DNA from 2 places in the Pseudalkalibacillus sp. NRS-1564 genome. Region 1 is predicted to be linked to the other one. Evidence: riboswitches for the same ligand, from Rfam matches in the RefSeq annotation. Region 1 holds a riboswitch; the other holds the start of a gene.
What was found. Region 1 has a riboswitch for cobalamin ahead of ACIFPW_RS02000 (acyl-CoA thioesterase). Riboswitches for the same ligand answer to the same signal wherever they lie in the genome.
Positions count from the first base shown of each region.

Region 1 (5,378 bases):
TACCTGCTTCGATTGGGAGATGGAGCTGCATCCAACGGACCCAACCCCTGTTCAGTGGTTGACGAAGGTATATCGTGAGATGGGTAAAGTGGAGGAATCGAATACCTATATGTCGATTTATTCTAAAATGCAAAGAGTGTCTCAACAATAGCGCTGGCTTATGCCAGCGCTATTTTTTTTGGCTATATTAATGAGCCTAAAATCGGGAATCAACAGTATAAGCTAACATAGCCTTTTTGTTAAAGTGACAATCAAAATGATCGTCTTCTTTTTATATTACATTTGATAAACATAAGTAGGTTCATATAAACTAAGAAACAACGAACAATGAATACTTCACGGTTGTCAGGAGCGACGTATGGAAAATCAAACGAGTTATGCCTATGACATTATTCAAGTATGCCTTTTGGCTGGAAAGGTAATGCTGCAAAATGGCGGTGAAACTTACCGTGTAGAAGATACGATGACTAGAATTGCGGACGCTTATGGGGCAACGCATTCGAATAGTTACGTAACCCCTACTGGGATTATTTTCTCTTTAGAAGGTCCTGAACCTTCCAAAACACAGTTGATGCGCATTTCAGAGCGCACGACGGATTTAGATAAAGTAACGAAGGTAAATAGTATATCGAGGAGAATTAGCAGCGGTGGTCTTTCGATTAAGGAAGCTTATGAAGAGCTTGACCAATTGGATAAAATGACCGAGCGGTATACATTTCCTAAGCAGTTAGTTGCTGCTGCGATTGCAAGCGGTTGTTTTCTAATTATGTTTCAAGGGGAGTGGGGAGATTTTCTTCCGGCAGTTCTTGCAGGGGGAGGTGGCTTTTATAGTGTTTCACTATTTAACCGCATTGTACCGATAAAATTCTTCTCAGAGTTCCTTGCTTCATTTGTCATAGGATTACTCGCTGTCCTTTTTGTGTCTACTGGAATCGGTGGGCAACTTGATAAAATTATTATTGGTTCAGTGATGCCACTTGTTCCTGGTCTATTAATCACGAATGCTGTAAGGGATTTAATGGCGGGGCATTTAATATCTGGCCTATCTAAAGGCGCAGAAGCCTTTCTTACCGCATTTGCGATTGGAGCAGGCATTGCCCTTGTTGTATCATTTTTATAGAAAGGGAGGACAATTATGACAATTATTGCTCAGGTTTTGACGAGCTTTGTGGCAAGTGCAGCGTTTGGATTATTATTTAACGCTCCTAAATCCTCCCTTATTAAAGGCGGGTTTGTTGGCATGTGTGGCTGGATGATTTATTACGGAATGGAGGCATCAGGTATTGATGCTGTCATCGCCACTGTAACAGCCTCATTTGTCATCGCTGTTATTAGTCAGGTTTTTGCAAAGGTGTATCGGACACCAGTCATTATATTTAGTGTAGCGGGGATTATTCCGCTTGTTCCAGGTGGTCTGGCTTACGATGCGATGAGGAATTTCGTTCAAAATGATTACAATAGTGCCATTAACCTTGCAGCCAGAGCATTTATGATATCGGGATCCATTGCAGTAGGGTTAGTATTTTCGGAAGTGATCAATCAAATCATACGGCATTCCACACTCGCAAGGGGGCAGAAATAGGTCTTCATCCTTTTGCAATGTAGGCATTCATTATGATAACGTTTAGTTGGATAACTGTGTCGAACGGTGTCAAATAATGTTAGTATCTGGGGAGGATCAATAATGAAAACCTATCCCCATCTCGGGTTGTTAACAATTCGATTGGTCGTAGGTATGCTTTTTTTTGCTCATGGTTTTTTAAAGTTTTCTGAAGGGATCACGAATACAGTAGCTTTTTTTGAGACAATCGGTATTTCTGGTTTTCTTGCTTATGTTGTGGCTATAGTTGAGTTAACTGGAGGAGTTTTGATGATTCTCGGCTTAGAAACGCGAATTGTCAGCGTACTGTTTTCCATGATTTTATTAGGAGCTCTTCTCTTTGTAAAGAGATCAACTGGAATGCTGGGCGGTTATGAACTAGACATTGCTTTTCTAGCTATGTCAGTGTCTTTATTTCTAGGAGGCGGCGGTCCATATAGTCTTTCAACATACCTTAAGAGAAAAGGTTGGTCGTTTAAGATCGATCAGGAGAAAGTAACAAAGGATTAAAGAGGAAGTGACTGAATGGCTAAACCAAAAAAGAAGTTAAAACCGGGTGCCAGATGGTTATTATTATTTGCGGGACTCGTTATTCTATTTTTGTTTATTAACTTTCTATTTCATCCATTTGCAAATACAAAAGGATTTAAATTAGATTCTCAACCGCACTTGGGTGAGGAAACAGCGCCAGTTGAAATTGTGCAATTTGGTGATTATAAATGCTCTTCATGTCAATCCTTTAATGAATCTTTGCTTCCAAAAATCCAAGAGGAATTATTAGCAACTGAGAAAGCAAAATTTTACTTTGTCCATTATCCGTTCCTCTATAAAGATTCCACGAGGGCTGCTGAATTTGCTGAGGTTGTTTATCAAGAATTAGGTAATGATGTATTTTGGCAATTTCATCATGTTCTGTATGACAAACATAAAAAAGGATCTGAGACGAAAGATGTTTTAACTGAATCTTTCTTAACGAAAACCCTTAGTGGTCTAGTTAGTGAAGAAGAAACGGACAGAGTTGTTAAAGCCTATAAGAGTGGTGCAGGTGAGAAACGAGTAGAAGCTGACCTTGCTTATGCAAATAAAAAGAATGTTTCAGAAACGCCTACCTTATTTGTAGATGGTAAGCGTTTTGACGGAACTAGTTTATCTGAATTAAAACAAATGGTTGAGGATTCAACCGACGAATAAATAAAGGCGCTGTGAAGGCGTCTTTTTTTTGTTGCATTCTAATTAATTGGTTCCTCTGCAGGCGGAAAAATCATTAAATAAACGTTTGTTTAAGGTATAAATAGTTAAACAAACGTTTGATTAACGAATGGTATTGACTTTTGGATCCCCGGCATGAAGAATAGAGAAGTACAATTGAATAAAATGGAAAAGGTGTACTGATTCCAGTACTTAATAGGGAAATTGGTGAAAATCCAATGCGGTCCCGCCACTGTAAGAAGTAAGGACGGTGCGTTACCCCACTTATCAATGATAGGGAAGGGGCATTCGTTCAACAAAGCTTCAAGCCAGGAGACCTGCCTTTTCTAAAGCACTGATTGACCTACGGACGATAGGGGGGGTGTAACGGAGAAGACTGGGAAAAGTCTATTTGTTGTGCATGCTCTTATGAAAAGAGTATGCATTTTTTATTGTTTAGAAAAGGAGAGATGATATGAAAAAGAATGTAAGCGAATCAAGAGTGTATAAGAGCAGCCGTATTTTTCCGCCTGACCTTAACAGCCATGGAACATTATTTGGGGGTAAACTCCTTGCCGATATGGATATGCTAGCATCAATCGCGGCGACAAGGCATTCTCGTCTAGAATGCGTGACAGTGTCTATGGATACGGTGGAGTTTTTACATCCTATAACGGAAGAGGATTCGATTCATTATGAAGCTTTTGTCATATGGACAGGTAAAAGCTCAATGGAAGTTTTTGTGAAAGTAAACGCCGAACACCTTTTAACGGGTGCCAATCGTATAGCAGCGACGTGTTTTATTACGTTTGTAGCCCTTCTCGACGGTAGACCAATGAAAGTACCTGGAATTCAGCCGGAAACTGAAGGGGAAAAGCAGCTTAACGAGCTAGCCCAAAAAAGAGCTCAAACAAGATTAGATCGTAAAGAAACAAGCAAGAATCTAGGGGGAATCCTAACGTTGTTATAACCAGAAAAGAGGGCTGGAGTATTCCGGCTCTCTTTTGTTAGTCGTGAGACATTTTATCGTTATATTTTGGTTCATTCCTAAAAGATGGTAGTTTTGTATTTAAAACCACATTTAGCTGATTGGAGAGGGAATCACCCCTCACTCTTATAGAAACAATATTTACGAGAGAGGTTCCTTTTTAGATCCCCTGGAATCGGAAACTTTTTGTGGAAATCAAGTTAGTAAAAGAGTGTTGAGTGGTATAGGGATGAGAGTGAAATGAATAAAAACAAAGGAGACGGCCAATGTGGATTAGACATGATTTCTTCAAGTATATAACAGGTATTATTCTATTATTAATCTGTTTTTTCTTTTTGACAGAATTAGATTTATTGAAACCGGTGAAAACAATTATAGGTACATTGTTTTATCCAGTACTAATTGCTGGTTTTTTGTATTATGCAATCAAGCCTATTGTTAAGTTATTAAAAAAGATTCCATTTGTATCAGATATTGTCGCGATTTTAATTGTGTTTATAGGGATTGCGGGTATCCTCTATACTGGATTCACTTTTCTAGCAAATCCGATTCAGAGTCAGGTTTCAGAGTTTTCGAAGGAGTTGCCTGAGAAGCTGAAAGAATCAGCAAAAGAAGCTGAGAAAATGATGGAGAAAAATGATATGGGGATGCTTTCTGTAGAAAACCTTCAACAAAAAGCAACGAGCTATTTAGGTAATTTAACGCAAAGCCTCGGTGATCATATTATGCAGGTTGTGAGTGCATTAACAAGTGCTACGACAGTCCTTGTAATCGTACCTTTTGTCTTATTCTATTTTCTTAAAGATGATCATAAATTAAGCCCATTTCTCCTAAGATTTATTCCAAATAAACATCAGGGTGAAGGAGAACAGATCCTTCATAAGGTTGATAAAACTTTATCGGCCTATATTATCGGACAAATTATTGTAGCAATCGTAGACGGTGTCCTAATGTATGTTGGTTATTTAATCATTGGACTACCTTATGCATTAATATTAGGACTATTTGTGATGGTCACAGCAGTTGTCCCATTCTTCGGGCCGATTATTGGTGTTATACCTGCTCTGGTTGTCGCTTTAACACAAGAACCGATGTTAGCCTTGTATGTGATTATTATTACGATAGTTGTTCAACAGTTAGAAGGAAACTTGGTAGCGCCTGTTGTCCTAGGTAAAAGGTTAAACATACACCCTTTAACCATCATTTTACTACTAATTGTAGCGGCGGCTTTATATGGGTTCATTGGGATGCTGATTGCTATTCCACTTTACTCCGTCATTAAGGTCATCGTTAAGAATTTCTATGAATTTTATCGAATACGGCATCGATCCGAATTAACTGAATAACGGTAAAAGCCCCTATTTCATTGAGAAGTAGGGGCTTTTATTTGAGTAACACCTAAAAACATGTTGAGTAATCGCCTTATAAATAAATATGTGCAAGACGCTCATATGATTTTCTTCGCTCATCAAAATCATGTATGTTTGTGAGAACCATGAATTCTTCAGTTTGATAGTGTTCGGCTAATTCGTCGATTTTCTTCTTTACTGTTTCTCTAGATCCGATAATCATTCGTTTTCGATTATTTTTTATTCGTTCTTC
Region 1 is NZ_JBITPM010000004.1:103,175-108,552, reverse strand. It holds gene ACIFPW_RS02025 (tetratricopeptide repeat protein) at 1-151, shown strand, start outside; gene ACIFPW_RS02020 (threonine/serine exporter family protein) at 359-1,120, shown strand; gene ACIFPW_RS02015 (threonine/serine exporter family protein) at 1,136-1,582, shown strand; gene ACIFPW_RS02010 (DoxX family protein) at 1,685-2,110, shown strand; gene ACIFPW_RS02005 (DsbA family protein) at 2,126-2,791, shown strand; cobalamin riboswitch at 2,965-3,148, shown strand; gene ACIFPW_RS02000 (acyl-CoA thioesterase) at 3,264-3,758, shown strand; gene ACIFPW_RS01995 (AI-2E family transporter) at 4,043-5,122, shown strand; gene ACIFPW_RS01990 (LLM class flavin-dependent oxidoreductase) at 5,199-5,378, opposite strand, start outside.

Region 2 (5,378 bases), on a different contig from region 1:
GGTTATAAAAGAAAGCGAACCCGGCGTAGAAGAAAAGCCCTTCAAGAATAATGTCATAAACAATCGATTCAAAAAATGTTTGTGGAGTTGGATTTTTAACAAATGCTTCATAACCAGAAGCAATAAATTGGTTTCGTTCTAGGAGCACGTCATCATGCTTCCAATATTCAAAAATGCGGTCTTGCTCATTTTTATTTACAATGGAAGAAAGTACATAGCTATATGACTGATTATGCACAACTTCCTGGAACGAAAGCACCTGCATGAGCGCAGAAAGGCTTGAATCTGTTAAGTAATCCGCAACCTTACTTGAATAGTCGGTTTGAATCGAATCTAGGAAGGCAAGAAGACCAATAATTTTCTTAAACGTATCTTGCTCATCTTCGCTTAATGCTTCCCATTGCTTCACGTCGTTCGACATATTGATTTCAAACGGAGTCCAAAAGTTTCCTAGCATATTTTTGTACATAGGATATGCCCAGCTAAAGCGGACATCATCCCAGTTTAAAACGTTTGAGCTTTCTCCATTAATAATTCCAGTCGAGCTATTCGGTGCGGAGACATCGTATAGCTTTCTTTGTTGAATCGTAGCCATTTCCAATTCCTCCTTTAGCTTGCGCAGCTTTCACAGTCGTCAATATCTACAGATGTACTTCGTGTATAGTAGGTTGTTTTCAACCCTCTTCTCCAAGCTGTCATATGAATGTTCAATAAGTCCTTCGCTTTTACCGTACTTTGCACATAGATATTAAACGATATTGATTGGTCCACATGACGCTGTCTGGCTGCATTCTGCTCAATACTCCAAAGCTGATCAATGTGATAAGCCGATTTGTAATACCAGGTCGTTTCAGGTGAAAGATCAGGCGCTGTAACAGGAATTTTATAATTCTTCTTTTCCTCAGAGTATTCTTTTTGGAAAATCGGATCGATTGATGCTGTTGATCCAGCTATTAAACTTGTTGAACTGTTAGGGGCAACCGCTAAAAGATAGGCGTTTCTGACACCATTCGTTTGGACCCTTTCCTTAAGGGACTGCCATTTTTCACTAACGTAACCTCGTTGATTAAAGTACTCCCCATTTTGCCAATCAGAGCCTTCAAAGAGAGAGTAGCTTCCTTTTTCAACGGCAAGCTCATGACTTGCCTGTATCGTTAAATAATTGATTGTTTCATATAGTTCGTCCGCATAGTCTGCCGCTTCCTGACTTTCCCAGACAATCTCTTTTTTCGCAAGGAGGTGATGCCAACCAAACGTTCCAAGACCAATGCTTCTATACTTCTCATTCGTTAACTGGGCTTGAGGCACTTCGATCGTATTAATATCGATCACGTTATCCAGCATTCTTACCTGAATTGGAATTAATCGCTCTAGTGCATTAGCTGTAACCGCACGCCCGAGATTAATACTTGATAGATTACAAACGACATAGTCACCAGGCGTTTTCGTAATGATAATCTTACCGTCATTCGTGAATTCCTCTTCAACGGTCGTTGCACTCATATTTTGCATAATTTCCGTACAAAGATTGGAAGCATAGATCATACCAGCATGCTTATTCGGATTCGCTCGATTCACCGTATCTCGATAGAACATATAAGGCGTCCCAGTTTCCAATTGTGATTTCATAACTCGCTTCATAATCTCAATCGCCGGCACGGTTTTTCTTGAAAGTTCAGGATGGTTCACACATTTCCTATATTTCATACGAAACTCTCCTGATCCTTTTTCTTTGTCATAAGCATCTTCAAGAGAGAACCCCATCACCTGACGGACTTCATGCGGATCAAATAAATACCAGTCTCCACGGTCTTCCACTGCTTCCATAAAGATATCTGGAATACAAAGACCCGTGAAAAGATCATGTGTCCTCATTCGTTCGTCTCCGTTATTAAGCTTGGCATCAAGAAATTCGAAAACGTCTTTATGCCAGACATCAAGATATACAGCAACAGCACCTTGACGCTGTCCTAGCTGGTCTACGCTCACAGCTGTATTGTTTAACTGCTTCATCCATGGTAAAACCCCAGATGAATTTCCTTTAAACCCTTTAATATCACTACCACGAGAACGAATTTTCCCGAGATATGCTCCAATTCCTCCACCATTTTTCGAAACGGTCGCTACATCTGTATTGCTGTCATAGATTCCTCTAAGACTGTCATCCACCGTATCGATAAAGCATGAGCTTAGCTGTCCATAGCTTTTCCCTGCATTTGAAAGAGTAGGCGTTGCTACTGTCATATATAAATTAGATAGCGCCCAATACGCTTCTTCAATTAGATTTAATCTCTTATCTTTTGGTTCATTTACCATGAGCGTCATAGCAATGACTAGAAAGCGCTCTTGAGGTAATTCATACACATTCTTATCATGATCTGTAGCTAGATAGCGGTCTGCGAGCGTTCGTAGTCCGATGTATGTAAACAAACGATCTCTTGATGGCTCGATTAACTTAGCAACTTGCCCTACTTCATTCTTGGAATAAGACTGAAGGAGTGCCTTGTTATAAATCCCTTCATCTGTCAGCTGTTGAAGAAGGCGATAGAAGCTTCCCCCACCATATACCTCTTTCTCAGAACGATGTGAAAGAGACTTACGATAGAGCGAACGAAGATGAAAAGCTGCTGCCACATAAGTCCAGTCAGGTTCTGTTGCGCTAATTCGTTCAAGGGCATTTAAAACTAGAATATTACCGACCTCTTCTTGCGTTGATTCTTCTGAAATACCATCAATTGTTTTTTCAATAAAACTCTCACTAGCAAGTAACGGGTACTCATCTAGGAGCGTTCTTACTTCCTCTATCATTTTTGTTACTGTCATTTCTGCTACAGTACTCATATACCTCTCTCCTTTATCCATCCAAAATAAAAAGCTCACTCTCGGAAGAGTGAGCCTGGAGAAAACGACAACGTATAAATGAACGTACTCGTACATTTACCCTGCCATTTCTCACCCTCAACCCCCGAAGAATAGAAACGTTTTTGACTATACGGCAGGTCTACTGGCTTGTGCTTCTTCCTTGGCAAGCCTTCCCGGAATTAACTCCAGTGGCTTCTTGCCTCGTCCACACGACAGTTGCGGGGACAGCTCCGGATTCAGACCGGATTCCCTATTAAGTCGTTATACGACACCGCATACTCAATTATTTAATTGCGTACAATTTACACCATATATAGTATCCGAAACACTTGATAGTTACTAAATATTGATAACCTCATCTTACATGATGCTTTAATTTAGCACAAGCTTTATTGTTACATTGACTTCAATTTATTTCAACTCTAAAGACACTCACCTATCACTTTCAACATGCTCATGCATATATTGTTGATACCTAAAAAAGTTTCCTAAAGGAAAGAAAGGTGAGTATGATGAAAAGATTATCTTCGGTTAATTTTAAGAAATTGGCTGGCTATACACAACTCTGTCAGAAATTTGGTATTTTGAGTGAACAAGAAAGCAAAGAAATTCTACAAAAGTTAAGTGAGCATAAAACATAAAGTTCTAACTACGATTGAAAAGGAAGCGAGATCACGATCCTTCCTCCCTTTTTATTGTCTTCGGCGTAAATCTTACCATTATGCTTTTCTACTATTGTTTTCGTAATCGATAGACCAATGCCAGAACCTGACTTGTCACCTGTATAGAATCGTTCAAAAACGCGCTGTGGATTCTCGCCAAAGCCTTTACCATCATCTTCAACCTCAATATAAACTTGACCATTATCTTGGTGGACATGTACTTCTATAACGGACGAAGCGAATCGAAGGGCATTACCGAATATATTCATAAAAGCTTGCTTCATTTTATCACTGTCCATCTTAACGTCTATGGCATGATCAGTGTCATACCTTACCTCTATTTGCCGTTGATGTGCAAGTGGTTTTACCGCAGTGATGACTTCCATCAACACGTGATGAAGATCGACTACTTCATAAGTAAAAGATTCATCTACTGTTTCTAACCTAGTTAAATAAGAAATGTCCTGCACGATCTTTTTTAAACGCTGCGTTTCTTTCACGATTACTTCAAGACTATACTCGACGTCCTCTCCTACGATTACTTCATCTAGAATCCCTTCCGCATTCCCTTGAATGGCCATTAGAGGTGTTTTTAATTCATGAGACGCATTTTGAAGGAATTCCTTCTGATCAAAATCATTTTTTCGAAGTTGCTCCGTTAGTTCTTGAAACGTCTTAGCAAGTTCATTGATTTCATCCTTTGTTTTAAGCGTCAACGGGGGTTGTTCCTTGCGCATCGTAAATTCCCTCATGTGGTTGGCAAGTAATCGAATTGGCCCCGCTATTCCTTTCTGCATAATAGCAGCAAGGAGCACGGCAACAGCAGCAGATACTAAAAGACTAACAGCCTGTGATTGCTGAATAATCCGATTGAAACCTTCAAGACTTTCTACCTTCGTAAATAGCACAATACTGCCAACTTGCTCTCGTGAAAGACTAATTGGCACTTCCTCTGTAACGTATAATTTTCCTTTGTTTTCTTCATAATCAATTCGAACTACTTCATCGACATTCGAATAAATTGCCTTCTCGTTTGCATTATAAATTATAAATTGAGATGAGATTAAATTGCCTGCCATTTCAATTCTTCTGCGATCAAGTAACCCATTAGGTGAATTTTCGCCCTTCCACTGTCGATCTTCGAGCATTTGACTAATTTGCAATCCCTCTTTTTGCAGCTGTTCTCTCGTTTCGCGCACAAGATATTCTTGAAACAAATATTGAAATGAAATAGTAGTAATAAGCAGAATAACAACAATAAGAACGATATAACTAAGAAACAATTTGGTACCGATATTAACCTTCTTCATCGATTTTATAGCCATACCCCCAGACTGTCGCAATCTTCGCTTGCGCATTTGCATCTGACATCTTTTTACGTAGCCTTTTCACAAGGTCATCAATAATCCTGCCATCACCTACATATTGATAACCCCAAATGGCTTCAATTAATCTCTCTCTTGTAAACGGTTGTCCTGAATGTTGGAGGAGATAGGCGAGCACATCGTACTCTTTCGGCGTTAAAGCCATTTCTTCCTCATTCACTAATAACAGTCTTTTTTTCTTATTTAAACGTACGTTCTGAACAGTGATTTCTTGTGAAGAATGGTTTTTCTCTAGGCGATTCATCCGTTTGAATAGATTCTTAATACGCACAACAAGTTCTCTAGGGCTAAAAGGTTTCGTTAAGTAATCATCAGCACCAAGTTCAAGGCCTAGTATCCGATCAAGCTCTTCATCTCTTGCGGAAACAACGATAACGGGAATGTAAGAATACTTTCTTAACCGTCGAAGGAGTTCAAGTCCATCAACATTTGGCATCATAATATCTAATACTAATAAATCGGGTTCAAT
Region 2 is NZ_JBITPM010000026.1:2,587-7,964, forward strand. It holds gene ACIFPW_RS12845 (ribonucleotide-diphosphate reductase subunit beta) at 1-595, opposite strand, end outside; gene ACIFPW_RS12850 (ribonucleoside-diphosphate reductase subunit alpha) at 610-2,823, opposite strand; cobalamin riboswitch at 2,978-3,153, opposite strand; gene ACIFPW_RS12855 (sensor histidine kinase) at 3,512-4,849, opposite strand; gene ACIFPW_RS12860 (response regulator transcription factor) at 4,821-5,378, opposite strand, start outside.
Region 2: it holds a riboswitch for cobalamin, as region 1 does, so the genes downstream of both, ACIFPW_RS12850 (ribonucleoside-diphosphate reductase subunit alpha) here and ACIFPW_RS02000 (acyl-CoA thioesterase) in region 1, are expected to answer to the same signal.